Regions from separate parts of the Bacillus sp. M13(2017) genome, predicted to be linked through region 2. Evidence: riboswitches for the same ligand, from Rfam matches in the RefSeq annotation. Region 2 holds a riboswitch; each other region holds the start of a gene.
The links. A riboswitch is a leader RNA that binds a small molecule or an ion and turns the genes downstream of it on or off. The one in region 2 is predicted to bind S-adenosylmethionine.

Region 1 (3,175 bases), on a different contig from region 2:
ATTCGTTCAAACTCTTTTTGAATCTCCTCTTTATATGCATCTACTACTGAAAAATCCATAGCAGCAATATAAATTCGTTCTAATTTATCACGAACCGATTTTGCTTTTGCTAAGAAAGACATCGCCTCATTCATTTTTGCTTTATATTGAATGGAAACATCACGAATTTCCTTCGCATATTTCTCATCCGTCCCTGGGGTAACAATAAGGGCATACATATCAATAATTTCATCACCCTCGCGACTTGGAAAATATTCATGTGGTGCAGTGCTATCAAAAATTGCAAAGCCTAATTCTCTTACGATAACCATATCAAGACTATTCGGATCAAATCCGCAATGATATACTTCAACTTCAAACCCTTTTTCTTCAGCTGCCTTAGCTAACTTTTTGAGCATCGTTGATTTTCCAGAGCCTGGGCGCCCTTTTATAAAATAACGATATGGTAACCCTTCTGTTAAATTAGGAACAAAATCAACTGCTCCTTTCGGTGTAGCAGCTCCTAAAAAACGATGTTTTACAAGCGATTGTCTCCCGCTTTTATCTGCAAATAATTTCTGGATTAGCTGATCGGTTAATTCATTTGCTTTATTAAAATCTATATTATCAATATATATCTTCTCCCACTCATCATGTATAAGCAATGCCTCTTTAAAACATGCGTAAGCAGACTGAAAAGCTTTGCTTGCTTCTGAAACAAATCTTTCAATTTCTAACTTCTGCTTCCTTAGTTTATCTGAATCCCAAGCAATTCCTAAATTTATATACTCTTCAACAACTCCTGGCATTTTGGGCTCAATTACATGTGGTGATGTCCCATCAACAATTCCTACTTTTAATTTTGGGATAATTACACCATCAACCGATTTATTGTCAGAAGAACAATGTAAAAATTCAATATCATATCCTTTTTCAACCCATTCACGACCGATTGCCTTTATTAAAGAAGATTTCCCCGTTCCTGGACCACCCTTTAAGATAAATAATCTGTCTAACCCTTTTAAATTCTCTTCATATAAATTATGAAATCCCCTAGCTGTATTACCACCAGCATAATAATTCAATACATTTCCTGTCACTGCACTCACTCCTTCGCAGCATTCTATTTACATAAGCTACAATATGCGCGTAGCTTTATTTGGGTGAATACCTATTTTGTATTGCACGCAAAAAGGAAATGAATTACAATTTAACTATCGGAAAATTCCGGTTTTAAAATTAAATACTTCTTTATCAAGAGAGGCAGAGGGACCGGCCCTTTGAAGCCCAGCAACCTCAGTTTATACAAACTGAATAGGTGCTAATTCCTGCAAAATGCATTGCATTTTGGAAGATAAAATTCAACTAGCATGTAAAGCTCACCTTTCTTGATATTGAAGGGTGAGCTTTTTATTATTTGAAAAACATATATTGGAGGTATGTAAAATGAAAGTAATTGATTTATCGCAAACATTTGAAAATAATATGTCTCAATTTCCTGGAACACCTAAAATACAACTAGAAGCTGTTACAAGTGTTGAAGAATCAGGCTATCAAGTTACAGATTTTCATTCTGTCGTTCATGTTGGCACGCATTGTGATGCTCCTGCGCATTTTATTTCAGGCGCAACGACTATCGATCAATTACCCCTAAATCAATTTGTAGGCGAAGCGATTCTTATTGATGTAACTCATGTACAAGAACGAAAACTACCTAAAGAAGTACTGCACGATGCTGATATAAGAGAAGGAGATATTGTTATTTTCCATTCCAATCTATCTACTAAATGGAATACAGAGGCGTATGAGAAAGAAGCTTTTTATCTTTCTGAAGAATTAGCCGAGGAACTAGTACAATTAAAAGTAAAATCTGTCGGTTTAGATTTTATTTCTCCTGATGAGGTAACGACAGAAACATCACCAATTCATCACATACTACTTGGGAATAATATTTATTTAATCGAAAACTTAACAAACTTAGATGCCATTCACACGAAACGTTTCTTCTTCTCAGCAGCACCTTTAAAAATTAAAGATAGCGACGGTGCTTTCGCAAGAGCATTCGCTGTAATTTTTTAAACAAACTATACAAAAAAGCAAAGATCATCATTGACCTTTGCTTCTATTTTTTTTATTTAAATTAAGAAAGAATTGCTCAACATGGGGACGTAACCAAGCTAAATAATCCTTCTCTTTCTTCTTTGTACAAGCTATTTCTTCCCCATCTACCATTTCAACAAGTTCTAGTTCTAACAGTTGCTTCGTGAATGCTAACATATTCACTTCTTCGGATGGATACTCTTCTTTTAATTTCTCCTCAATTTCCCCCAATAAAAAACCGTCACGCATCATTGCCAATGCATCAATCCAAAGTGGCGGCATTTCATATTTTTCTCCTGTAATTGTATCTTTTACAATATAATTCTTTTGCTCTTTTCGAAATTGAATCGTGTGTAAACATACAGTCGAATTTAATGTTAATTCCATCATACCACCTCTTTCATAATATCTGCATAGAAAAAAGGATGCGCGTGCACCCCTTCTTATCTTTTCATAACACTACTGAACCGCTACATGAGCAATCAATCTCATGTCGATATTTTCCTCCATTATAAACGAAGTATTTTATAAAAAAAACCCTTCTTGAAACATTTTATAAAATGTTTATATTTACACAACAAGAACACTTTTCTGAAAAATCTTTTCTCCCAATACATTAAACGGTCGGCAGAAAAATTTCTACTTTTGTTCCTACTCCTATACTACTTTGGATTGTGATACTCCCTTGATGTTCCTTAATAATTTTATATGTAATCATTAATCCAAGTCCTGTACCAGTTTCCTTTGTTGTGTAAAACGCCTTGCCGATTTTTTCTAACTTCTCATTCTCTATACCAAATCCTTGGTCTTCAACAGAAATACACAAATATCCTTGCGTTTTTTGATATGCACGGATATGGATTTCTCCGCCCTCTGGCATTGATTCTATTCCATTTTTAATGATATTTAATAACACTTGTTTTAATTGCTTATCATTACCGTTTATAGTTGGTAAATTCCCATCTACTTGTAAATAACATTTAACTCTATATTGCATTGCATAACTTTCCATTAGATGCACAACATATAGAAGGATGTCTCGTATATTACACCTTTCATAATTTGTTGGCTTTGGTTTTCCTAACAACATTAATTC
Region 2 (3,175 bases):
TTTTATTGTAGTAATCTCTCGAATAGATTCTCTCATACGATCAATTGCCCAAAATAAATTGACTGCCGTTGGGCGTGATGTCCCTAAATAGTTACAGTCTCTATTAAACTTCTTTTGAAATTCTTCGATATGTAAAGTATTATATTTTTTCGCTGCAAGCGCCAAGCCAAATGCAGCTACAATTCCAATTGCAGGCGCTCCGCGTACTTCTAACATTATGATACTTTTCCAAACCTCTTCAATAGTCGTTAATGTTTTGTATTCTGTGCTATGTGGCAATTTCGTTTGATTTAATACCGCAATTGCATCACCTTTCCAACTTACAGATCTCGGAACAGTAACGATTGTACTCATGCTTTTACACCCCTTGAAACTGTCTGTTGAAATAATGTTCGAAACAGTTGAATATCAGCACTTTTAGATTCATATTTTATTAGTTCTTTTCCTAAGGATAGCGCTTGTTTCTTAGCTTGAATTCTTGTTTCTTTATTTTCTATTTCATCTAAATCTGCTACATGAGCTAAACCAATTGTTCTACGAATTAGTTCACATCCGGCAAATCCAACTGCATCAGTAAAGATATTTTGCAAAATAATTGGTAACCATTGTTTTTCTTTCGTATATGCTTCTATACCTTCTCCAATCCATAACTTTGTAAAAGTTTCTACAAAATAACTCCACGTCTTTTCTATATGGAAAAATAGTACACTTCTTTTTTCTTCTTCTCTAGATAAAGCATTTAATAATAGATTTGCAATAAATTGACCTATGTCAAATCCAAATGGGCCATATGTCGCAAATTCTGGATCAATCACTTTCGTTTCAGAAGGTGACGAAAAAATACTACCAGTATGTAAATCACCATGAATAAGAGTTTCTTTTCTTGTTAAGAACTTATATTTATATTGTGCTACTTTTAGTTTTAAAGTTTTATCACTCCAAAGTTCATCAACCACGAGCTGTAAATCTGGCTCATAATCATTTGTATCATAATGTCCAAACGGATCTGTAAACACTAAATCCTCTGTAATTTTACAAAGGTCCGGGTTTACAAAGGTACCTTCTAGTACCCTCTTCTCTTCTGACTGTAAACCAAAATCTGAAGTATAAAATAAAACATGTGCTAGAAAACGGCCGATATGCTGGGATAAAAGCGGATATTCTTCTCCGTCTATTAATCCTTTTCTTGTAATTGTTAGTCTTGATAAGTCTTCTATTACCGTTATCGCTAACTCTTCATCATGACTGTACACTACTGGAACATAATCCGGTACATACTGCGCAAAAATTTGTAATGCCTTGCTTTCAATCGTTGCTCTTTTTATAGACAATGGCCAGCTTTCACCAACTACTTTCGCATATGGCAGTGCCTGTTTTATTATAATAGACTTCTCTCCATCATCTAATTTGAACACGTAATTTAAGTTTCCGTCTCCAATTTCATGACAAACGACATTTGCCTTCGCTTCAAAATAGCCATGATCTTTCGCATATTGTACAGCTGTTATTTCTGTTAATGAATAATATCCCATCGTCTTCTCCCCCTTTTTAAATTCAGAGGTTTTTCTAACACAGAAAAACCTCTTTTCACTAAGAAAGAGGTTTGAAGTTTATCTTCTCCCCTCTTATCTGCCAGAAAGTTTTACTTTCTGCTGGAATTAGCACCGTGCCTTTTGGCGTAATAAACGCCCCATTTCACAATGGTATTACGGTCGGTTGCTGGGTTTCATCGGGCCAAATCCCTCCACCTGCTCTTGATAAGAGTTATATAATTTTTTGAATTTTTAACTTTATGTTGAAGACTATACCAAGAATAAAAATCACTTGTCAACATTTTATTTGTATAATTCTGGACGACGATCCGCAAAAACTGGAATTCCTTTACGTACTTCTTTAATTTTCTCGAATACAAGCTCTCCAAATAAAATTGATTCCTCTTCATTCGCCTCTACTACAACTTCACCCCAAGGATCCACAATTAAAGAATGACCTGCAAACACATTATTCGGATCCTTTCCTGCTCTATTACAAGCAACAACATAACACTGATTTTCAACTGCTCTTGCTTGCAATAGCAAACGCCAATGTGCTAAACGAACTAATGGCCATTCAGCTACAACAAATAATACTTTTGCCCCTTTAACAGTATGGACACGCATCCACTCTGGAAAACGAATATCATAACAAATTGTTCCAGCGCATTCAACATCATCTAGCTTAAATTCGCCCGTACCATTACCAGCTATTAAATATTTATGTTCATCCATAAGCTGAAATAAATGTACTTTACTATATTCATTAACTAGTTCTCCTTCCTTGTTTACAACATACATTGTATTTGTAACACCTTGTTCCGTTTGCTTCGCTATGGAACCACCAACAATATGTACACCATATTGTTTCGACCATTCTTTTAACTTTTCTTTCGTTTCCAATCCATCCCTATCTGCAATTTCAGAAAGTCTTGTTAAATCATATCCTGTTGTCCATAATTCTGGTAAGACGATAACATCTGGCCTTTCCTTCATAGCTTCGCTTATTTTATTTTTAGCATTCTCAATATTTTTTTCTACATCTCCAAAAACAATATCCATTTGAATACATGCGACTTTCATTTTGTCAGCCCCATTCTTATTTTTTCTTTACAAAATACTGGAAAGATTATATCATTTGTCACTAGAATTGTAACAACTTTCAAAAGAGGTGGAAAGTATGAAATTATTTCAACCTTCTGAGATAGTAACATCATTGCCGACACAATTTTTCGCTTCACTTGTTGCAAAAGTTAACAAAGTCGTAGCAGCTGGTCACGATGTTATTAATCTAGGTCAAGGTAATCCAGATCAACCAACACCGCAGCATATCGTAAAAGCTTTACAAGATGCTGCAGAAAAGACCATTCATCATAAATATCCGCCATTTCGCGGACATGAAAGTTTAAAAGAAGCCGTGGCAACATTCTATCAACGTGAATATGATGTAGTAGTAAATCCAAAAACAGAAGTTGCTATTTTGTTTGGGGGAAAGGCTGGATTAGTAGAGTTACCAGTTTGTTTTACAAACCCTGGTGATACTATTCTCGTTCCAGATCCAGGCTATCCAGATTATTTATCAGGAGTTGCTTTAGCAAAAGCACAATTTGAAACAATGCCGCTTATTGCAGAAAATAATTTTT
Region 3 (3,175 bases), on a different contig from region 2:
TGTGGGCTAATAATAAGTGGGGATGAAGAACCCCCCACTTATTAAAGTTTCACTTTATTTTTCAATTTTTGCCCACTTGAAGTTTAATTGACCTGCAAAGTCTACTTGCACAATTCCTTTCACATAAGAACGTTCTAAATAAGATTCGCCTTTTTGGTAAAGAGGAGCGATAACAGAGTCTTTAAATAATATTTTCTCGGATGCTAGTAATGCTTCCCAGCGAGCTTTTTCATCACCAGCTAAAGTTGTTTTCACTTTTGCTATTGTTTCATCGAATTCCTTATTAGAGTAATGATCTAAGTTATAAGGGTTATTCGTTGTAAATAGCTCAAGGAATGTAATTGGATCCGCAAAGTCAGGGCTCCAGCCATCAATTCCGATTTCGTAGTCACCTTTTAATAAAAGCGAAACTTGTTGCTTACGCGGTTGCGGTTTTATATTTACTGTTAATCCATCTAGATTCTTTTCTAGTTGTCCTTTTAAGAATTCACCAGTTTTCTTATCAAGGTCAGCATCACTCGTTAATAATTCTAATGTTATCTTTTCCGAACCAAGCTCTTGTTTAGCTTTTTTCCATAACTCTTGTGCAGATTTTGTATCAACTTTTGTTAAATCGCCGTTTGCAGTACGGAAGTCTTTTCCTTCAGGTCCTTTTGCAAAGTTTTTTGGAACGAGACCAAATGTTGGTGTAGATCCATCATTTAATAACGTATTTACAAAGGATTTTCTATCAATTGTTTGATCAATTGCTTGGCGTGCAGAAACGTTTTGAAGCACTTTGTTTTGTTGATTCATACGTAAAAATTGTACGCCTACGTTTGGACGTTCTTTAAAGTTAGCATCCTTTTTATATTTATCGACGAAGTCAGATGTTAGTTTTATACGATCTAATTGTTTTGACTCGAATAAATTTACTTCTGTTGATTTTTCTTTTACGACGTTAAAATTGATTTCTTCTAGTTTGACAGTATCTTTATCCCAATAGGTAGGGTTTTTCTTGAATTTAAAGCTTTGTTCGTGCTTCCAATCGCTTAGTGTAAAAGCTCCGTTGTACAAGATTGTATTATCTTCTAAAGCGTACTTATCACCTTGTGCTTTAAAGAATTCCTCGTTAATTGGTAGAAATGTTGGGAACGCTGTTAAGCTAATAAAATACGGAACAGGACGCTCCAATTCTACCTCAAACGTATGGTCATCAACTGCTTTTACACCAAGTTGGTCGGCTGGAAGTTCTTTGTTGTTAATTTTTGTTGCGTTTTTAATATCAAAGAATAGAAATGCATATTCAGAGGCTGTTGCTGGATCTACGGCTCTTTGCCAAGCGAACACAAAATCTTTAGCTGTAACAGGAGTGCCGTTTGACCATTTTGAATCTCGCAAATGGAATGTGTATTTCGTTTTATCGCCACTTACTTCATGAGATTTTGCAACACCAGGAACAGGTTTGTTACCTTCACCAAGATTATACAAACCTTCAAATACGTTTCTCATTACTTGACCAGAATCAGTATCTGTAGCACGAGCCGTATCCATTGTTCGTATTTCAGTAGGTGAAGATAAGTTTAAAACCTGTTTACTAGGTGCCTCGTCTTTTGCATTTGCTCCGCTTGCTTCGTTTTTATAACTACCGCAACCAGTTAATAAAATACTTACTCCTACAACTGATGCAATACCGGGTACAAACTTCTTTTTCATTTGATTTTCCTCCTAAATAATTAAGTTTGGATGATGATGAGGGAAATGAAAAATAAAAAATCCCTCTTTTCATATTGAGAAAGAGGGATTTTTACGTACAAGTTATGCACCCGTATATAAACGAAGTCCCTCATTCTATCTTTCAAGCATAAAGCTTGCAGGAAGTGGCACAGTATTCAAAATGAACCTGTTGCCGAGGTTTCAAAGGGCCAGTCCCTCCACCTCTCTTGATACAATGAGTAAACGAATAAATTTTATTAATTTTTGTGTTTCTTTGATAATTCAAAATCTTACACCTTGAATAATGAAGTGTCAACTGAATGGAATATAGTTTAAATTTTCAGTTTTCTTAAATAAAAAGACCACTGCATATGGCAGTGGTTTTTCTACTAGAAGTTAAAGTTATCTGGATCTGGACCAACGCGACGATCTTCATTTAAAGCTTGAATTGCTTTCATATCATCAGCACTTAATTCAAAGTCGAAGATGTTTGCATTTTCAATAATGCGATGTTCTTTAATTGATTTAGGAATTGTTACAACTTTGTTTTGTAAATCCCAGCGTAAAATAATTTGCGCAGTTGATTTATTATATTTTGTCGCAATTTCTTGTAACGTTGGATTATCTAGTAGTTGTCCTTGCATTAATGGTGACCAAGCTTCAAGCTGGATATTATGTTCTTTACAGAATGCATGTAACTCTTCTTGTGCTAAACGTGGGTGGTATTCCACTTGGTTGACCATTGGCTTAATTTCAGCAATTTCAAATACGTCTTGTAAGTGGTGAATGTGGAAATTACTCACACCGATAGCGCGAACACGACCATCTTTATAAAGTTTTTCTAATGCTTTCCATGATTCAGTATATTTCCCTTTTACAGGCCAATGTACTAAATATAAATCTAAATATTCTAGACCTAATTTCTCTAATGTAGTTTCAAATGCTTGAAGTGTTGTTTCATATCCTTGATCGCTATTCCATACTTTTGAGGTAATAAATAATTCTTCACGTGAAACACCGGATTCACGAATCGCTTGTCCAACGCCTTCTTCATTTTGATAGATTGCTGCAGTATCGATGCTGCGGTAGCCATTTTTAATTGCTGCTTTTACAGAATCAATTACTTCTGAACCATCTTCTACTTTAAAAACACCTAAACCAAACCAAGGCATTTTTACACCGTTATGTAATGTTGTATAGTCTTTTAAACTTGTTAAAATCATATTATTTCCCCCTAGCTTTTTTGTTTGTTGCTTCTACTGCTTTTTGAATTGCCTCTGAAAAATTATACTCGTATAAAATTTTGAGACCCTCAGCTGTGGAACCACCTGGCGTTGTTACTTGTTCGCGGAGGTTAGCTGGATTTTGCGTTTGTTCGAGCATAGAAGCAGAGCCAGAAATCATTTGAATGACAAGATGTTTTGCGGTTTCTTCATCGACTCCATAACTTTTTGTTGCTTCAATTAAGCTTTCAGCAAAG
Region 4 (3,175 bases), on a different contig from region 2:
GATTGTGGCTTCCCATATGACTTTACCCCATTCATCCAAAAAGGACTTGTTTCCCATAATCTGTTCTACCTCCTTCTACGATGATTCCTTGCTCTTGTAAAAATGATAAAGCACGGTGGATTTCATTTTGTTCCCCTTGCATATGAACGACTAGTTTCCCATATGCTTCATGTTTTAACTGCGTAATATTACCGGATAAAATATTCGGATACACTTGGAAACGTTTTGTGGCAACGGCTAAGGCAGGTTCCCCTGAAGTAGTGCCAATAAATGAAAGTGTTACAATTTCTCCAGTACGTTGTAGTTCTTTCTGTACCTCTTCTGGAATTTTCGCTGCAAATGCGCTATTTACAAATTTCTTCGTTGTTACATGTTGTGGGTTTGTGAAAATATCTTTTACAGTTCCACTTTCGACTACAGATCCATGTTCCATAACAGCAACGCGGTCACATATACGCTGGATGACATTCATTTCATGTGTAATGAGTAAAATCGTAATTCCGATTTCTTCGTTAATCTTTAATAGCAAATCAAGGATAGAATCGGTTGTTTCTGGATCTAATGCGCTCGTTGCTTCATCACTTAATAACACTTCAGGTTCATGTGATAGCGCACGAGCAATTGCAACACGCTGTTTTTGACCACCAGAAAGTTCGCTTGGATACGCATCTTTTCGATTAAAAAGATCGACAATGCGTAAATACTTTTCTACTCTTTTTTCAATTTCTGCTTTTGGAATGCCAGCAAGCCGTAACGGTAATGCGATATTTTCATAAACGGTAACAGTTTTAAGTAAATTGAATCCTTGAAAGATCATTCCGATTTTTTGTCTCGCTTTTGCTAGTTCTTTTGTCGATAACGTTGTTAAGTCTTGTTCGTTTACAATGATATTTCCTGTCGTTGGTTTTTCTAATAAATTTACACATCGAATCAATGTACTTTTACCAGCGCCACTATACCCAATGATTCCAAATACCTCGCCTTTTTCTACTTTAAGGGAAGTAGACTTAAGAGCCTCAACATTCCCTTTTTTTGTTGTAAATACTTTGGATATGTTTTGTAATTCAATCATTATCGTCAGCTCCTACCAAGATGGTAAAACTGAACCATCAAATTTTTTCTCGATAAACTCTTTTACTTCTTTAGATTGATAAGCTTTCTTTAATTTATTTACAACGGCATCATCTTTATTTTCAGTACGAACAACAACCCAGTTCACATATGGTGAATCTTTTCCTTCGCGGAAAATAGAATCTTTCGCTGGACTTAATTTTGCACCTAATGCAAAGTTTGTGTTAATTGCAGCTGCTTTCACTTCACTTAGTTGCGTTGGTAATTGAGATGCCTCTAATTCGACAATCTTTAATTTTTTTGGATTTTCAATTACATCTTTTGCAGTCGCTTTTTCTGTAGCCTTTGGATCAACTTTTAAAACCCCTGCTTTTTCAAATAATTTTAAAGCTCGAAGTTCATTTGTTGGGTCATTTGGTACAGCAATTGCGTCGCCCTCTTTTAAATCTTTTACATCTTTTACATCTTTAGAATATACGCCCATAGGGAATGTTACTGTTGAAAATACTTCAGTTAATTTCATATTGCGTTCAGCTTTAAATACATCTAAATAAGATTTCGTTTGGTAGCTATTTACATCAAGGCTTTTTTCATCTAATGATACGTTTGGCGCTACATAATCATTAAATACTTTTATATCAATTTCGAGACCATCTTTTGCTGCAACTTCTTTTACCTTTTCAAAAATTTGTTCATGTGGTCCACCTGTTACACCGACAGTAATCTTTTTCTCGTCTAATGCTTTTACCTCTTTATTTGAACTCACGCTACATGCGCCTAATAACAATACTGCTCCGCTTACAATGCTTAATAATACCTTTTTCATCTATAAATCCTCCTTCATATACGTTCCAAAATAAAAAGCACCTCCCAAAAATAAGAGAGGTGCCGAATAGACGAAATAGATTCCTCTCTTATCTTCCAAAACGAAAAATCGTTTTGCAGGAATTAGCACCTTAGCTTATACGTCATAAGCTCGGTTGCCGGGCATCATCGGGCCAGTCCCTCCGCCACTCTTGATAAGAGTATGTGTATGTAGTTTTGAATATGGTACTAATAGTAAATCGTACAAAAAGAATTGTCAATAATATTTTCAGAATATATTTTATTTTAAGGTAATCGAAACGTTTCCCTTTTTATGTCCTTTTTCTACATATATATGTGCTTCAGCAATTTCTTCTAATCGGTAAGTTCTATCAATAACAGGTTTTAGCTTTTCTGTTTCAGCTAGTTGTTTTAGCAGGTTCATATCTTCTTTACTGACCTTTGCCATCATTCCGTTCACAGATACATATTTTCCATTAGGCATTAATGCATCTGTACAAAGAGACTTTTTATATTTTCCAACTGCATCAAATATAATATCGTAGTGCTCGCCCTGCTTAGTAAAATCTTCTTTCATATAATCAATTACGTTGTCTGCCCCTAATGTTGTTACTAAATCGAAATTCGAACTACTACAAATGGCTGTGACAGTCGCCCCGAAGTATTTAGCAAGTTGTATGGCAGCTGTCCCTACTGACCCAGAGGCGCCGTATATAAGTACTCGTTGCCCTTTTTTTATCTGTCCTTTTCTAAGGAAGTGTAATGCTGAAGTTCCGCCAAAAGGAATAACGGCAGCTTCTTCATATGTCACATTGGTAGGTTTTAATGCTATTAATCCACTTTCATGCACGCATGTGTATTCCGCATAACCACCAAGGTTTAGTTCTGTTAATGCAAAAACTTGATCTCCCTTTTTAAATTGTGTTACATCTGTTCCAATGTCTTCGATTTCACCGGATAACTCTACGCCAAGTATAGGTTTTCTCGGTTTTCTGAAACCTAATATGATCCACATAGGAATCCAAAATAAGGGGGGGCTATTAAAGCCACGTATTCTACAATCTCCAGTCGATACACTTGTTGCGTGAATTTTAACTAATACTTCATTTTTTTTAGGTTTAGGCTTTTCTACATTTTGAAGCTGGAGAACATTAGGTGGTCCATACTTTGTGCAAATAATAGCTTTCATAATGACCTCCTGAAATGAGTTGTTATTATTTACAACATATTTAAAGTTTTTCTCAAACATGTTGCTATATAGAAAATAAATTTAAAGAGG

Region 1: linked by a shared signal. The riboswitch ahead of CGQ22_RS19790 (cyclase family protein) and the one ahead of mtnK (S-methyl-5-thioribose kinase) in region 2 are both predicted to bind S-adenosylmethionine.
Region 3: linked by a shared signal. The riboswitch ahead of CGQ22_RS29805 (peptide ABC transporter substrate-binding protein) and the one ahead of mtnK (S-methyl-5-thioribose kinase) in region 2 are both predicted to bind S-adenosylmethionine.
Region 4: linked by a shared signal. The riboswitch ahead of CGQ22_RS29735 (MetQ/NlpA family ABC transporter substrate-binding protein) and the one ahead of mtnK (S-methyl-5-thioribose kinase) in region 2 are both predicted to bind S-adenosylmethionine.

Annotation. Positions count from the first base shown of each region.
Region 1 covers NZ_KZ268508.1:75,556-78,730, reverse strand. Annotated here, with positions in the region: gene CGQ22_RS19795 (PRK06851 family protein) at 1-1,079, opposite strand, end outside; SAM riboswitch class I at 1,228-1,340, shown strand; gene CGQ22_RS19790 (cyclase family protein) at 1,426-2,058, shown strand; gene CGQ22_RS19785 (hypothetical protein) at 2,086-2,466, opposite strand; gene CGQ22_RS19780 (ATP-binding protein) at 2,696-3,175, opposite strand, start outside.
Region 2 covers NZ_KZ268500.1:771,636-774,810, reverse strand. Annotated here, with positions in the region: gene mtnA (S-methyl-5-thioribose-1-phosphate isomerase) at 1-354, opposite strand, end outside; gene mtnK (S-methyl-5-thioribose kinase) at 351-1,532, opposite strand; SAM riboswitch class I at 1,623-1,764, opposite strand; gene CGQ22_RS04495 (carbon-nitrogen family hydrolase) at 1,836-2,615, opposite strand; gene CGQ22_RS04490 (pyridoxal phosphate-dependent aminotransferase) at 2,713-3,175, shown strand, end outside.
Region 3 covers NZ_KZ268524.1:32,204-35,378, forward strand. Annotated here, with positions in the region: gene CGQ22_RS29805 (peptide ABC transporter substrate-binding protein) at 55-1,695, opposite strand; SAM riboswitch class I at 1,828-1,932, opposite strand; gene CGQ22_RS29810 (aldo/keto reductase) at 2,085-2,918, opposite strand; gene proC (pyrroline-5-carboxylate reductase) at 2,920-3,175, opposite strand, start outside.
Region 4 covers NZ_KZ268524.1:16,579-19,753, forward strand. Annotated here, with positions in the region: gene CGQ22_RS29725 (methionine ABC transporter permease) at 1-57, opposite strand, end outside; gene CGQ22_RS29730 (methionine ABC transporter ATP-binding protein) at 32-1,072, opposite strand; gene CGQ22_RS29735 (MetQ/NlpA family ABC transporter substrate-binding protein) at 1,085-1,897, opposite strand; SAM riboswitch class I at 1,983-2,097, opposite strand; gene CGQ22_RS29740 (NAD(P)-dependent alcohol dehydrogenase) at 2,177-3,085, opposite strand.